DNA from 3 places in the Tritonibacter mobilis F1926 genome. Region 1 is predicted to be linked to each of the others. Evidence: riboswitches for the same ligand, from Rfam matches in the RefSeq annotation. Region 1 holds a riboswitch; each other region holds the start of a gene.
What was found. A riboswitch is a leader RNA that binds a small molecule or an ion and turns the genes downstream of it on or off. The one in region 1 is predicted to bind cobalamin.

Region 1 (4,071 bases):
GTTGAAGACACCCTGATACCCTGTCCAGGGCCGATAGGGGTCAGGCTCTTCGACCACGAATTTCAGATCCAAACCCTCAGATCGGCTTGCCATCTGTTCCAAGCGTTGGCGAAAGATGATCTCTGAGGGGCGTTTGGCACAATTGACAAAGACGATGTCGAGGTTGTCGCCATCATCCCACATGTTTGTCGTCATCGACATCATCGGTGTGATGCCAGAGCCTGCGGAGATAAACAGGAACTTCTTTGCCGAGCTGTTGGCGTTGGTGAACAGACCTGCCGGACCCAGCGCTTTGATCCGGCTGCCGGGGCGCAGGTTGTCCAGCATCCAGCGTGTTCCGATACTATCGCGCTGGGCCTTGGCGGTGATGGTGATGTTACGCGGCCGCGACGGCGAGGATGAGATCGTGTAGGTCCGGTGCAATGGTCCACCCGGAACTGGGATCTCCAATGTCATGAACTGGCCGGGGTCATATTCAAAAAGGGCACCAGAGGGCGCCTTAAAGGTGAAAGACGCCGTATTGTCCATTTCGGGAATAATGGAGACGCATTCCAGCATCTCCGTATCTTTCCAGATCGCGCGTTCGCTGTTTCTCGGCATGATCGTTTACTCCGCCGCCACAGCTGTTGGGCCGCTGTTACGTTTGAGGGTTTCGAGGTACCACTGGACGAATTGCAACACGCCGCTTTCCTGCACCTCGGAGTAGGGGCCGGGTTCATAGGCAGGTGAATTGATGCCCATTTGATTGAACTCTACCACCTCACGGTCCTCATCGTTGGTGGCGATCCAGACCTCGGTGAGCCGCTTCAGATCATAATCGACCCCTTCGACAGCATCCTTGTTCACCAGCCATTTGGTGGTGACTTCGGTTTCTGTTGGGCTGATCGGTGTGACCCGGAACACGATGGAATGATCGGCGAGAAAATGGTTCCATGTGGTTGGATAGTGAAACTTCAGCAGTGACCCGGCATCTGCGAATGCTGCTTTCCCAAGCCACCGGCGGACTGCGGTTTTGCCGTCCAGCGTATAGCTTTCGGCACCCTCTTTCAGGGGCATGCGGGCGACGCGAAACTGGCCGTCCTCACTCATTTGAAAGGTAGAGGGCATCCCGGCCTGTTCGCAGCGCTCAAAATGCGCTTGCAGGTTTGCCGGGGTCTCGCCCCCCTCAATACCTGTGATGGAGGGATCATCTGGGAACGTGCGGCACAGCGAAGGGTGGTTGCCGCCGCAGTGATAGCACTCGCGATTGTTTTCCCAGACGAGCTTCCAGTTTCCCTTCTCAATGATCGAACTTTCAAAGGCGACCTTGGCATTCGAGAGATCATGGATTTCCAAATACGGACGGGCAACATTGGCAAACTGTTCGAAATCTGGCGCGTCATCTGCAAGGCAAATGTAAACCAAGCCGGCGAGCTCACGGCAGTGTACAACTTTTAAGCCATGTTTGCTGGCGTCGAAATCTGGTCCCATATCACGAGCCCAGAGCAGGCGACCGTCGAGCTCGTAGGTCCACTGGTGATAGGGGCAGACCAGCTTCGGGTTGTTGCCTTTTTTCGCCTTGCAGATCACCGAGCCACGATGGCGACAGGAGTTGTGGAAGGCGCGGATCTCATTGTCGGAGCCGCGCACAATGATCACATTGTAGCTGCCAACCTGATGGGTGACATAGCTGCCAGCCTTTTCCAGCTCGCACGCCGGGATCGCAAAGAGCCATTCCTTGTAAAAGATCTCCTGCAGATCAGTCTGAAAGATTTCAGCATCATTATAAAATGCCTGCGCAAGGGCGTGACCCGGATTGTGACTTGCGATCAGCGCACTGATATTGCGGTTCATTTCCTGACTCTCCTGCCGCGCAACGCGGTCGATGACAGCGCGTTTTGCAGTTGGTTGGGGGTGCGTACGGCAAAGGGTATCCATTAGGCCGCAGCGGAGGGAACCGCGTCCTTTGAAGATGCCCAAACCGCCGCCCGCGGTTGACGATATCTGCTGAGGCTGGTTTCCGGGCTGAGAGACTGACCAACTGGTCGGAGCGCGACGCCTTCCCGGGTTTCCTCCTCCCAGTGGCCAGATGTCGCGCCCGCAAGTCTCATGACCGTTGCGGGGGCAGCGCCGGAATCGCACCGGCTTCCCAATTCTCCGTCTGCGCAAGCCCAGACGGCACCTCGTGATTCAAAGTTGTATCGAGATTTGACGAATTGGATCTGCGATTTGCGACATTGTTTAATGTGTTCGAGACAAGCCATGTCGCGGTGGGTGAAAAATACCGAGGGTAGCGAAACGGTATACCTCAGCACGGTTCGAAATAGATCACAGCATGTGCCGTGCGGTCTTGTCGGTGAAATCAATCGGCTGCGGCAACATTGAGTATGCGAACTTTGGGGTTGGCAAAGCGGCCCAATTTGGTGATCCTGCCCCGCATAACCAGACATCAAAAATCCGACTGGGGAGGAAAATATGAAAAAATTCTTGGGACTTACCGCTCTTGCGTCCTTGAGCTTCGCCTTTGCTGCAGAAGCCATGGCGACAGAATGGAATGTCTCGGTCTGGGGCAAGCGCCGCGCCTTTACCGAGCATGTTGAAAAGCTCGCAGAACTTGTTTCTGAGAAAACCAACGGCGAGTTCACCATGAATATCAGCTATGGTGGCTTGTCAAAGAACCGTGAAAACCTCGATGGGATCTCCATCGGTGCGTTTGAGATGGCGCAATTTTGTGCGGGCTATCACCGCGACAAGAACCGCGTGATTACTGTGCTGGAACTGCCTTTCCTTGGCGTCTCCAACCTCGAGGAAGAAGTTGCAATCTCCAGCGCCGTTTACAATCACCCGGCTGCTGCGGATGAGATGGCTCAGTGGAACGCAAAGCTGCTGATGACCTCGCCGATGCCGCAGTACAACATCGTTGGCACGGGTGAGGTTCGCGACGAACTGGCTGAATTCGAGGGCATGCGAGTGCGTGCAACCGGTGGTATCGGCGAAGCCTTCAAGGCCGTTGGGGCTGTCCCGACATCTGTTACCGCGACAGAAGCCTATCAAGCGATGGAGTCGGGTGTTGTAGACACGGTTTCCTTCGCGCAGCACGCTCACTTGAGCTTTGGCACGATCAACCGTGCGGATTGGTGGACGGCGAACCTGAACCCCGGCACCGTAAATTGCCCGGTCGTCGTGAACATCGACGCATATGAAAGCCTCTCGGACGCAGAGCGCGAAGCGCTGGACAGTTCTGTTCCGGAAGCGCTGGATCATTATCTGGCGAACTACGGAGAGCTGTTGAAAAAGTGGGATGCGGTGCTTGAGGAAAAAGGCGTCGAAAAAGTAGAGATCTCTGATGAGGTCTTGGCGGAGTTCCGTTCCAAAGCTGCAGATCCAATCCGTGAGGCCTGGATTAAAGACATGGAAGCGCAGGGTCTGCCGGGGCAGGAGCTCTATGACCTCGTGCAAAAAACACTTGCAGATCAGCGCAGCGGCAGCTGATCTTCTCTCGATCACGTAGGGCCCGGACCCAATGGTTCGGGCCTCCGCGTGTCTTGAGCTCATTTTCAGATATCGGGGGAAGGTATGGCAGGTTCATCAACCGTGCTGAGTGATTCCAGCATCATATCAAAGTTGGACAGGACCCTTTTGCCAATCGAAAGGGCAACCGCAATCCTAAGCGGGCTTGCCGCGTTTTCGCTTATGTTTCTGGCGGCGTACTCCGTTGCGGGACGCCAATTGGACCGCACGTTCCTCGCGCCGTTTCTTGACAAGATCGGTTTGATGGATGGTCCGCTGCCGGGATATGTCGACTATATCGAAGCCTTGATGCCCCTTATTGCGATCTTGGGCGTCTCTTACGTGCAGCGAGAGGGCGCACATATCCGGATGGACATTCTTGTGGGTCGTTTGCAGGGACGTGCCCTCTGGCTGTTCGAATTTATCACTGTGTTTTGCATGTTGGTGCTGGTCGTGGCGCTTGTCTGGGGATCATGGGCGCATTTCGATCGGTCTTTTGATTGCGCGCGTCCCTTATGTTCACGCGACAGTTCAATCGACATCGGCCTGCCCATCTGGCCCTCAAAACTTGTGGTTCCAGTA
Region 2 (4,071 bases), on a different replicon from region 1:
TGTTCCTGTTTGGCGCGCGCGATGTCTGGTTCGTGGTCGGCATTCCGGTCTATTTTTACGCGGTGCTGTCGGATGGTACAGAAGAGGGCAACCGCGCGGCGTTCTTCATGATCGGCACGTTCATGGCGATCTGGATCATCTGCTATGGCGCCGTGCAGGCCGCCGCGCCCCGCATCCTGCGCGCACCATCGCGCAGTGAGGCTGACCTGATCGCCGCCGCCCGCCGCTGGGCTACAATGCTCGCGGTGGTGCCTGCCGTCCTCACGGCAGCTGTACTGATGTCAGACGAACCTGCGCTCTGGCTCACCGTGACGCTGGTGGCAGGCCTCTTGCTGTTTGGTGCGCTTTTTGCGGTGAATTCCTCGCTCCACTCCTATCTGATCCTCGCCTTTTCCAAGGACGAACGGGTCACGATGGATGTGGGCTTTTACTACATGGCCAATGCAGGCGGGCGGCTATTGGGCACTGTTCTGTCGGGCCTCACCTATCAACTGGGCGGCGTTGCAGCCTGCCTCGGCACGGCCACCGTGATGATCGCCCTCAGCGCGCTGATCGCCGGTCGCCTGACCGCCCCAACACCAGAAAGCACCCCGGCATGAGCATCTTTGAAAAATACCTGAGCATCTGGGTGGCGCTGGCCATGGTTGCGGGCATTGCGCTTGGCAATCTCTCCCCTGCCCTCGTGGGCACCATTGCCGCCGCCGAGGTCGCCAGTGTCAATCTGGTGGTGGCGGTGCTGATCTGGGCGATGGTCTACCCGATGATGATCGGCGTGAACCCCAAGAGCCTGCGGGATGTGGCACGCCAGCCCAAGGGGCTTGCGATCACGCTGGTGGTCAACTGGCTCATCAAACCCTTCAGCATGGCCGCCCTTGGCGTTCTGTTTTTCGAGGTGGTCTTTGTCCCCTTCCTGAACCCCGCTGACGCCCAGCAATATATCGCCGGGCTGATCCTGCTCGGGGCCGCACCCTGCACCGCTATGGTGTTTGTCTGGTCGCAACTGACCAAGGGCGACGAGAGCTATACGCTGCTGCAAGTCTCGGTGAACGATCTGATCATGGTAGTGGCCTTTGCTCCGATCGTGGCCTTCCTCCTCGGGGTCACCGATATCGAGGTGCCGTGGAGCACGCTGATCCTGTCGGCGGTGTTGTTTGTGCTGCTGCCCCTTGTGGCCGGTCTTTGGACTCGGAGCCACCTGGGGGATGAGGCGCGTATCGCCGCCTTCCTGGCACGGATCAAACCGCTGTCGGTCATCGGTCTGATCGCAACCGTGGTGATCCTGTTTGGCCTGCAAGGTCAGGTCATTCTCGACCGCCCCGCCGTGATCGCCATGATCGCCGTGCCGATCCTGATCCAGAGCTATGGCATTTTCTTCATCGCCTATGGCGCCGCCTATGCGATGCGGGTGCCACATCGGATCGCCGCCCCCTGCGCGCTGATCGGGACGTCGAACTTCTTTGAACTGGCGGTCGCGGTGGCAATCAGCCTCTTTGGCCTCAATTCCGGCGCAGCATTGGCAACTGTCGTTGGCGTACTGGTCGAGGTGCCGGTGATGCTCACCCTGGTGGCCTTTGCCAACCGCACCCGCGCCAAGTTTCCCTTGACCGACGCCGAAGGTCAGGCAAGCTGATCTCGTACCGAGTATGGGAGGTCTGACATGCCAGATGTAACCGCAAGCTGCCTGTGCGGCGACATTCACCTAGTGGCATCGGGCAAACCGGAAAGCGTCGGCCTCTGTCACTGCCTCGACTGTCGCAAACACCACGGCGCGGTCTTTTGGGCCGCTGCCATATACCCAGAAAACGCGGTGACTGTGACGGGCGACACACAGCAGTATCAAGGGCGTCATTTCTGCCCCAGATGCGGCTCTTCCGTTTTTTCATGCAGCGATGGCGAGGTGGAAGTTCACCTTGGCGCGCTGGACAAACCCGACCAATTCACCCCGACCTATGAGCTTTGGACAGATCGCCGGGAAAGCTGGCTGACGCCGCTCTCGGGTGCGGCTCAATATTGCCGCGACAGATCCTAGCCCTACCTTTTGTCGCAGGAAATGAGCCGGGCGATTCCCCTCGTTTCAGGGACCGGATGCGCCCGCACCGAACCTCAACGGATCGAATCTGTGGATAAGCATGGGGGTAAGGCGCAGGATCAGGACGGATATCCTTACAATGCAGACACAATGCAGGGGCGCGACATTTGGGTGGCCTGTGGACAACAAAAGACCCGCTAGCCCTACACCATATATTGACCATTTCGTGCTTCTGCATCAATATCGTGTTGCTTTGGTTCTTTCGAGGCGACTCGCAAGCGAAGAGGGAAACTGGTGTAAATCCGGTGCTGCCCCCGCAACTGTAAGCGGTAAGTTCCGCCCGTGCCACTGATGCGATCGCGCATTGGGAAGGCGGGATGGGGCGTTTGAGCCGCAAAGCCAGGAGACCTGCCAGAGCACGACAAACGACGACCGCGGCGGTGGGCCCGGACGCGTCATTTGGCACTGGAAACAGTGCCGGATTTCGTGACTTCTCCGCCCGGTAGGACAACACCTGAGGGGATCTTGCAGATGAGCATCACTGTCTATTCAAAACCTGCCTGTGTGCAGTGCACCGCCACCACCCGCGCCCTTGAGGCGAAGGGGATCTCTTTTGATCTCGTTGATCTGACAGAAGATGCCGCTGCCATGGAAATGGTGCAGGGCCTTGGCTACCGTCAGGCACCCGTGGTTGTCGCAGGCGAAGATCACTGGGCAGGTTTTCGTCCCGATCTGATCGGCCAGTTGGCATAAGAGACGACGGTGACCGGGCTTGTCTATTACTCCTCCCGTTCGGGCAATACGGCTCGTTTGATGGAGCGACTGGGGCTTAACGCTCTGCGGCTGCCGCAGACAGAGCCTTCCCCGGAAGTAGATGCGCCCTATGTATTGGTAACGCCCACCTTTGCCGATGGCGAAGGGCGTGGTGCGGTGCCAAAACCGGTCATCAAGTTTCTGAACAACACGCGCAATCGTGCCCTTCTGCAGGGCGTGATTGCCGGGGGCAACCGCAACTTTGGCACCACTTTCGCCCTCGCGGGGGATGTGATCGCCAAAAAATGCAATGTCCCCGTCCTCTACCGCTTTGAGTTGGCGGGAACCGAAACAGACATCGCCCGCATCCGCGCGGGCCTCGCCCGGTTCTGGGCGGCACAGGAGCAGCAGACATGCTTGACGCAAGCGTAACCGCCGATCTCGACTATCACGCGCTGAACGCGATGTTGAACCTCTATGATGACGAGGGCAACATCCAGTTCGACGCCGACCGCATGGCGGCCCGGCAGTATTTCCTGCAGCATGTGAATCAGAACACTGTGTTCTTTCACTCGCTGGACGAAAAACTCGGCTACCTCGTTGAGAAAGGCTATTACGAGCCTGAAGTGCTGGATCAGTATTCCCGCAACTTCCAGCGCAAGATCTGGGACGCGGCCTATGGCAAGAAATTCCGCTTCCCGTCCTTCCTCGGCGCGTTCAAATATTACACGTCCTACACGCTGAAAACCCGCGATGGGCAGCGCTATCTGGAGCGCTACGAGGACCGCGTGGTGATGAATGCGCTGACGCTGGCACGCGGGGATGAAAAACTCGCGATGAAGCTGATGTCGGAGATCATCGACGGCCGCTTCCAGCCCGCCACACCCACCTTCCTCAACGCGGGCAAGAAGGCGCGCGGCGAGTTTGTGTCCTGCTTCCTGTTGCGTCTTGAGGACAACATGGAGTCGATCGGGCGCGGCATCAACTCCGCCCTGCAACTGTCAAAACGCGGCGGTGGCGTGGCCTTGATGCTGACCAACATTCGCGAGCATGGCGCTCCGATCAAAGGCATTGAGAACCAGTCTTCGGGCGTCATCCCGGTGATGAAGCTTCTTGAGGACAGCTTTTCTTATGCCAACCAGCTGGGCGCGCGTCAGGGCGCTGGCGCGGTCTATCTGAACGCGCATCACCCGGATATTCTGCGTTTCTTGGATACCAAGCGCGAAAATGCGGATGAAAAGATCCGCATCAAGACGCTGTCGCTGGGCGTGGTGATCCCGGATATCACC
Region 3 (4,071 bases), on a different replicon from region 1:
GGCAATGGCGGGCGCAGGTTTGGTTTTGGCTTCGGATATTTTTGCACGCCTCGTGGTGCATCCGTTCGAGGTGCCCGTGGCGACCGTCATCGGCATCATCGGCGCGGCTGTCTTCCTGTGGATGCTTTACGGCAGAGGGCAGCATGTATCGTAATCGCCTGCTGTTACTCACGCTCGCCCTCGTGGCCTGCGCACTTGCCTATCTGTTCACTGGCGTGAAGGGGAGCCTTGAGTTTGCGCTGATGTTTCGCGGCAAAAAACTCGCAGCATTATTGTTGATCGGCGCAGCGCAGGCGGTGGCGGCGGTGATGTTTCAGACCATTTCCGGCAATCGCATCCTGACACCTGCGATCATGGGGTTTGATGCGCTTTACGTTCTGATCCTGACAGCTGCGGTGGTTGCACTGGGAGCACCTGCCTATCAACAGCTTGATCCGGGGCTGTTGATGCTGACCAATGCGACGTTGATGTGTGCGGCGGCGGTGATGCTCTTTGGCCTGTTGTTGCGCAAAGGGCAGGGCGATCTGATGCGCATGCTTCTGACCGGGGTGGTCTTGGCGGTCATGCTGCGTTCTATCACTGGCCTCCTGCAGCGTGTGATCGACCCAAGTGAATACGCCGTAGTACAAGCGGCCTCTTTTGCGCGGTTCTCTCGGGCCGAAACCGATCTGCTGGGCGTCTCCGCTCTCCTCTGCTGTGGAGCGCTGGGATTGGCGTGGCGTATGCGGCACCGGTTGGATGTGCTGGCACTCGGACCGGTGGCATCAACCTCGCTGGGGGAGCCACCACTTCGCGGGCAGCGCTGGGCGCTCTTGCTGATTTCAGTTCTGGTTGCGGTCTCGACCGCATTGGTGGGGCCAGTGGCCTTCTTTGGTCTTTTGGTTTCTGCGCTGACCTATCTGGTTCTGCCAACCTATCGCCATGCGATCCTGCTGCCGGGTAGCGCGCTGATTTCCGGCGTGATCCTTGTTGGCGGCCAATGGGCGCTCGAGCGTGTCTTTGCCTTTACCACCCCGCTCAGTGTCGTGGTCGAATTCCTTGGTGGGGTGGTGTTCCTGCTGTTGCTGATGAAAGGACTGAAACGATGATCGAGGTCCAGAACCTGTCCCATGATATCCACGGTGCTCCGATCCTCAGGGATATTTCTGTCACTGTCCCCAAAGGCGGTGTGGTCGCGCTTGTTGGTCCCAATGGTGCGGGTAAATCCACGCTGCTGTCACTCATGGCGCGACTAATACCCCGGCAACAGGGGCGTATCACGGTGGATGAGCTTGTCGTGGGCGAAAGCGATGACAAGGATTTGGCAAGGCGACTCGCGATTCTGCCGCAAACGGTTCACGCCGCAAGCCGTTTGACAGTGCGCGATTTGGTTGGCTTTGGCCGGTATCCCTATCACAGGGGACGCCCAACGCCTGATGACCGCGCGATGGTTGAGGACGGTATGCGCCTCTTTGATCTGTTGCCGCTGGCAGAACGGTCGCTTGATACGTTGTCCGGTGGGCAGCGCCAGCGCGCGTTTGTGGCGATGACCTATGTGCAGGATACGGATTATTTGTTGCTGGATGAGCCACTGAACAATCTCGATCTGGCGGCCTCGCGCGCGCTGATGGCCCGCCTCAGAGATCTGGCAGACAATAAGGACCGCACGGTTATCATCGTGCTGCATGACATCAATTTTGCCACCGTATACGCCGACCGTGTTCTGGTGATGAAGGAGGGGCGCCTTTGTGCAGATGGTGCACCACAGGATGTGATTACCGAGACGCTGATCCAGAGCGTCTTTGAAACCGACGCGCCATTGCGCACGGTTGAGGGTCGCCCGGTCGTGATGGTCTGATCCGGCTCCTCCCTGTCGCTTGACACAGGCCGTCTCACTGACGCAAGAGAGTAGCGATGGTTCCCCGACGCCTAAGGCAAGTGGGATGAAAAGGGAATTCGGTGAGGAGGAGCCAAAGGGCGCCGAATCCGAAACTGCCCCCGCAACTGTAAGCGGCAAGTGCCCCGTCACACACCACTGATCCAAATGGGTCGGGAAGGGACGGACGCGCAACGACCCGCAAGTCAGGAGACCTGCCATCGCGATGTATAAACCAAGCGGGCGGTGGGCCTGCGGAGGACGCGATGCCAGATGTGATGTATCTGATGAACTGCAGTTGCCTACCTCCCGTTGGGAGGCTGGGATGCACGTTTATCTCTACCTGATTTCAGCTACTTACGTGAGCGCTAAGCGTTCCGCAGCACTCGCCCAAGGGCTTGAGGAGGCCGCCCCTGTTCCCGCCATGGCCATTCGACTGGAGGCAGAGGGACAGGGTCTTTGGGCCGCGCTTGATGAACTCCTCGCGCGGGGGGCCAGCCGTATTGATCTGCGCCCGGTCGGAATGCCGTTTTCACAATCGCTGGAGAAATGGCTGCCCAGTGCAGCAGGTGCATGGCTTGCCCAGCAATCGGGCTCAACACCGGAGTTGTTTTTTGCCAGCAGCCCGGAACACGACGCGGCCACCGTGCGCACCATTGCGCGGGCTGAGTTACCCCTGCGCCGGATTGGTGAAAAACCTGCGGGTGAGATGGGGAAGGGTTGGGATTTGCCGCCCGCGCATCGGCACCACCTGTTGGTTTGCACAGGTCCGCGTTGCCATGTGAAAGACGCGCCTAACCTTGCTGATGCACTCAAGGTGGAAATTCGGCGTGCCGGGCTCAGTGATAGCTGTTTGGTGACCACCACCGGTTGCGTGTTTCCATGTAACGCCGGACCGGTGATCGTGCATTACCCGCGCGGCGATTGGTATCGCGTGGCCGATCTCTCAGACATCCAGAGCTTTGTCGCGATCGTGCTCGCAAAGGGTGGCCGACTTGAACATCTTATTTTTCATCAAACGGGAGTGTCCCATGAACCTGCGTAATTTGCTGCTGCCGCTCGGGTTGCTGGCCTCGGCGGCGCATGCCGACCCGGTCACCATTGAAAGCTGTGGCGTCTCACATACTTTTGAGAACGCTCCGAGCCGCGCCATCTCCCTCAACCAGCAGGCGACAGAAGTCATGCTGGCGTTGGGGTTGCAGGACGCGATGGTTGGCACCGCCTATATGGATGATGCCATCCCGGAACAATGGAAGGCCGCCTATGACACCGTGCCTGTGCTGGCTGAAAAATACCCAGCTGCTGAGGTGGTGTTGGCAAAGGAGCCTGATTTCCTCTTTGCCGGATTTGGTTCTGCTTTCTCTGAGGACAATCTCGGCGAGGCGACCAAATGGCATGACCTTGGCGTTGGCACCTATCTGGTGGATGCTTCATGTAAGGAAAAGCACCCCAAAGACGTGCCTTTGACTGTCGAGCCGATCTTCCACGACATTGAAACGGTTGGGAAACTCTTTGCAGTCGAAGATCGTGCAAAAGATCTGGTGGGCACACTCAAAGCCCGTCTGGACGCAGTGACGGCCGCGCCTGCGGGCGAAGGCCAATCCGCGTTTATCTACGACAGCGGCACCGATACGCCGTTCTCTATCGGGTGTTGCGGCGGGCCTGCCCTTCTGTCTCAGCTCACGGGTCTCGATAGCATCAGCAGCGATGTTCCGGGCACTTGGGTCGATCTGTCGTGGGAACGCGTTGTGGCCGCTGATCCGGATGTCATCCTGCTGATTGAGGCCGACTGGTCCACGGCTGCCGACAAGCGTGCCTACATGGAGGCGGACCCAGTGTTGAGCGAGTTGCGCGCTGTCAAGGAGGGCCGCTTTGTCACCGTGCCGTTTTCCGAAACGCTCTTGGGGATGCGATTTGCAGAAGGTGTTGAAAACCTGAACGATCAGCTTGCAGGGTTGAAATAAGTGAGCCGAGGATCGCCGCTCTTGCTGCCACTTTCTGTTGCGGTGCTACTGCTCGCGATGGCGGCCGGTGTCCTGTGGGGCACGGCTGAGATCACATGGAGCGAACGGCTGGCGATCCTTTTGCGCAGTGAAGACGCGCCGCGCGGTTTGTCGATGATTGTCTGGCAGTGGCGCATCCCTCGGGTGCTTGCGGTGGGCATGATCGGTGCAGGGCTGACCCTTGCGGGTTTGTTGATGCAAACCGCGCTGCGC

Region 2: it holds a riboswitch for cobalamin, as region 1 does, so the genes downstream of both, nrdH (glutaredoxin-like protein NrdH) here and K529_RS20175 (aromatic ring-hydroxylating oxygenase subunit alpha) in region 1, are expected to answer to the same signal.
Region 3: it holds a riboswitch for cobalamin, as region 1 does, so the genes downstream of both, K529_RS14975 ((2Fe-2S) ferredoxin domain-containing protein) here and K529_RS20175 (aromatic ring-hydroxylating oxygenase subunit alpha) in region 1, are expected to answer to the same signal.

The regions. Positions count from the first base shown of each region.
Region 1 is NZ_CP015231.1:1,000,486-1,004,556, forward strand. It holds gene K529_RS20170 (hybrid-cluster NAD(P)-dependent oxidoreductase) at 1-600, opposite strand, end outside; gene K529_RS20175 (aromatic ring-hydroxylating oxygenase subunit alpha) at 607-1,833, opposite strand; cobalamin riboswitch at 1,974-2,180, opposite strand; gene K529_RS20180 (C4-dicarboxylate TRAP transporter substrate-binding protein) at 2,455-3,471, shown strand; gene K529_RS20185 (TRAP transporter small permease subunit) at 3,556-4,071, shown strand, end outside.
Region 2 is NZ_CP015230.1:2,323,643-2,327,713, forward strand. It holds gene arsJ (organoarsenical effux MFS transporter ArsJ) at 1-599, shown strand, start outside; gene arsB (ACR3 family arsenite efflux transporter) at 596-1,630, shown strand; gene K529_RS10945 (GFA family protein) at 1,658-2,029, shown strand; cobalamin riboswitch at 2,267-2,459, shown strand; gene nrdH (glutaredoxin-like protein NrdH) at 2,561-2,782, shown strand; gene nrdI (class Ib ribonucleoside-diphosphate reductase assembly flavoprotein NrdI) at 2,792-3,214, shown strand; gene nrdE (class 1b ribonucleoside-diphosphate reductase subunit alpha) at 3,196-4,071, shown strand, end outside.
Region 3 is NZ_CP015230.1:3,162,393-3,166,463, forward strand. It holds gene K529_RS14960 (ABC transporter permease) at 1-154, shown strand, start outside; gene K529_RS14965 (iron chelate uptake ABC transporter family permease subunit) at 144-1,088, shown strand; gene K529_RS14970 (iron ABC transporter ATP-binding protein) at 1,085-1,837, shown strand; cobalamin riboswitch at 1,878-2,092, shown strand; gene K529_RS14975 ((2Fe-2S) ferredoxin domain-containing protein) at 2,181-2,900, shown strand; gene K529_RS14980 (ABC transporter substrate-binding protein) at 2,887-3,819, shown strand; gene K529_RS14985 (FecCD family ABC transporter permease) at 3,820-4,071, shown strand, end outside.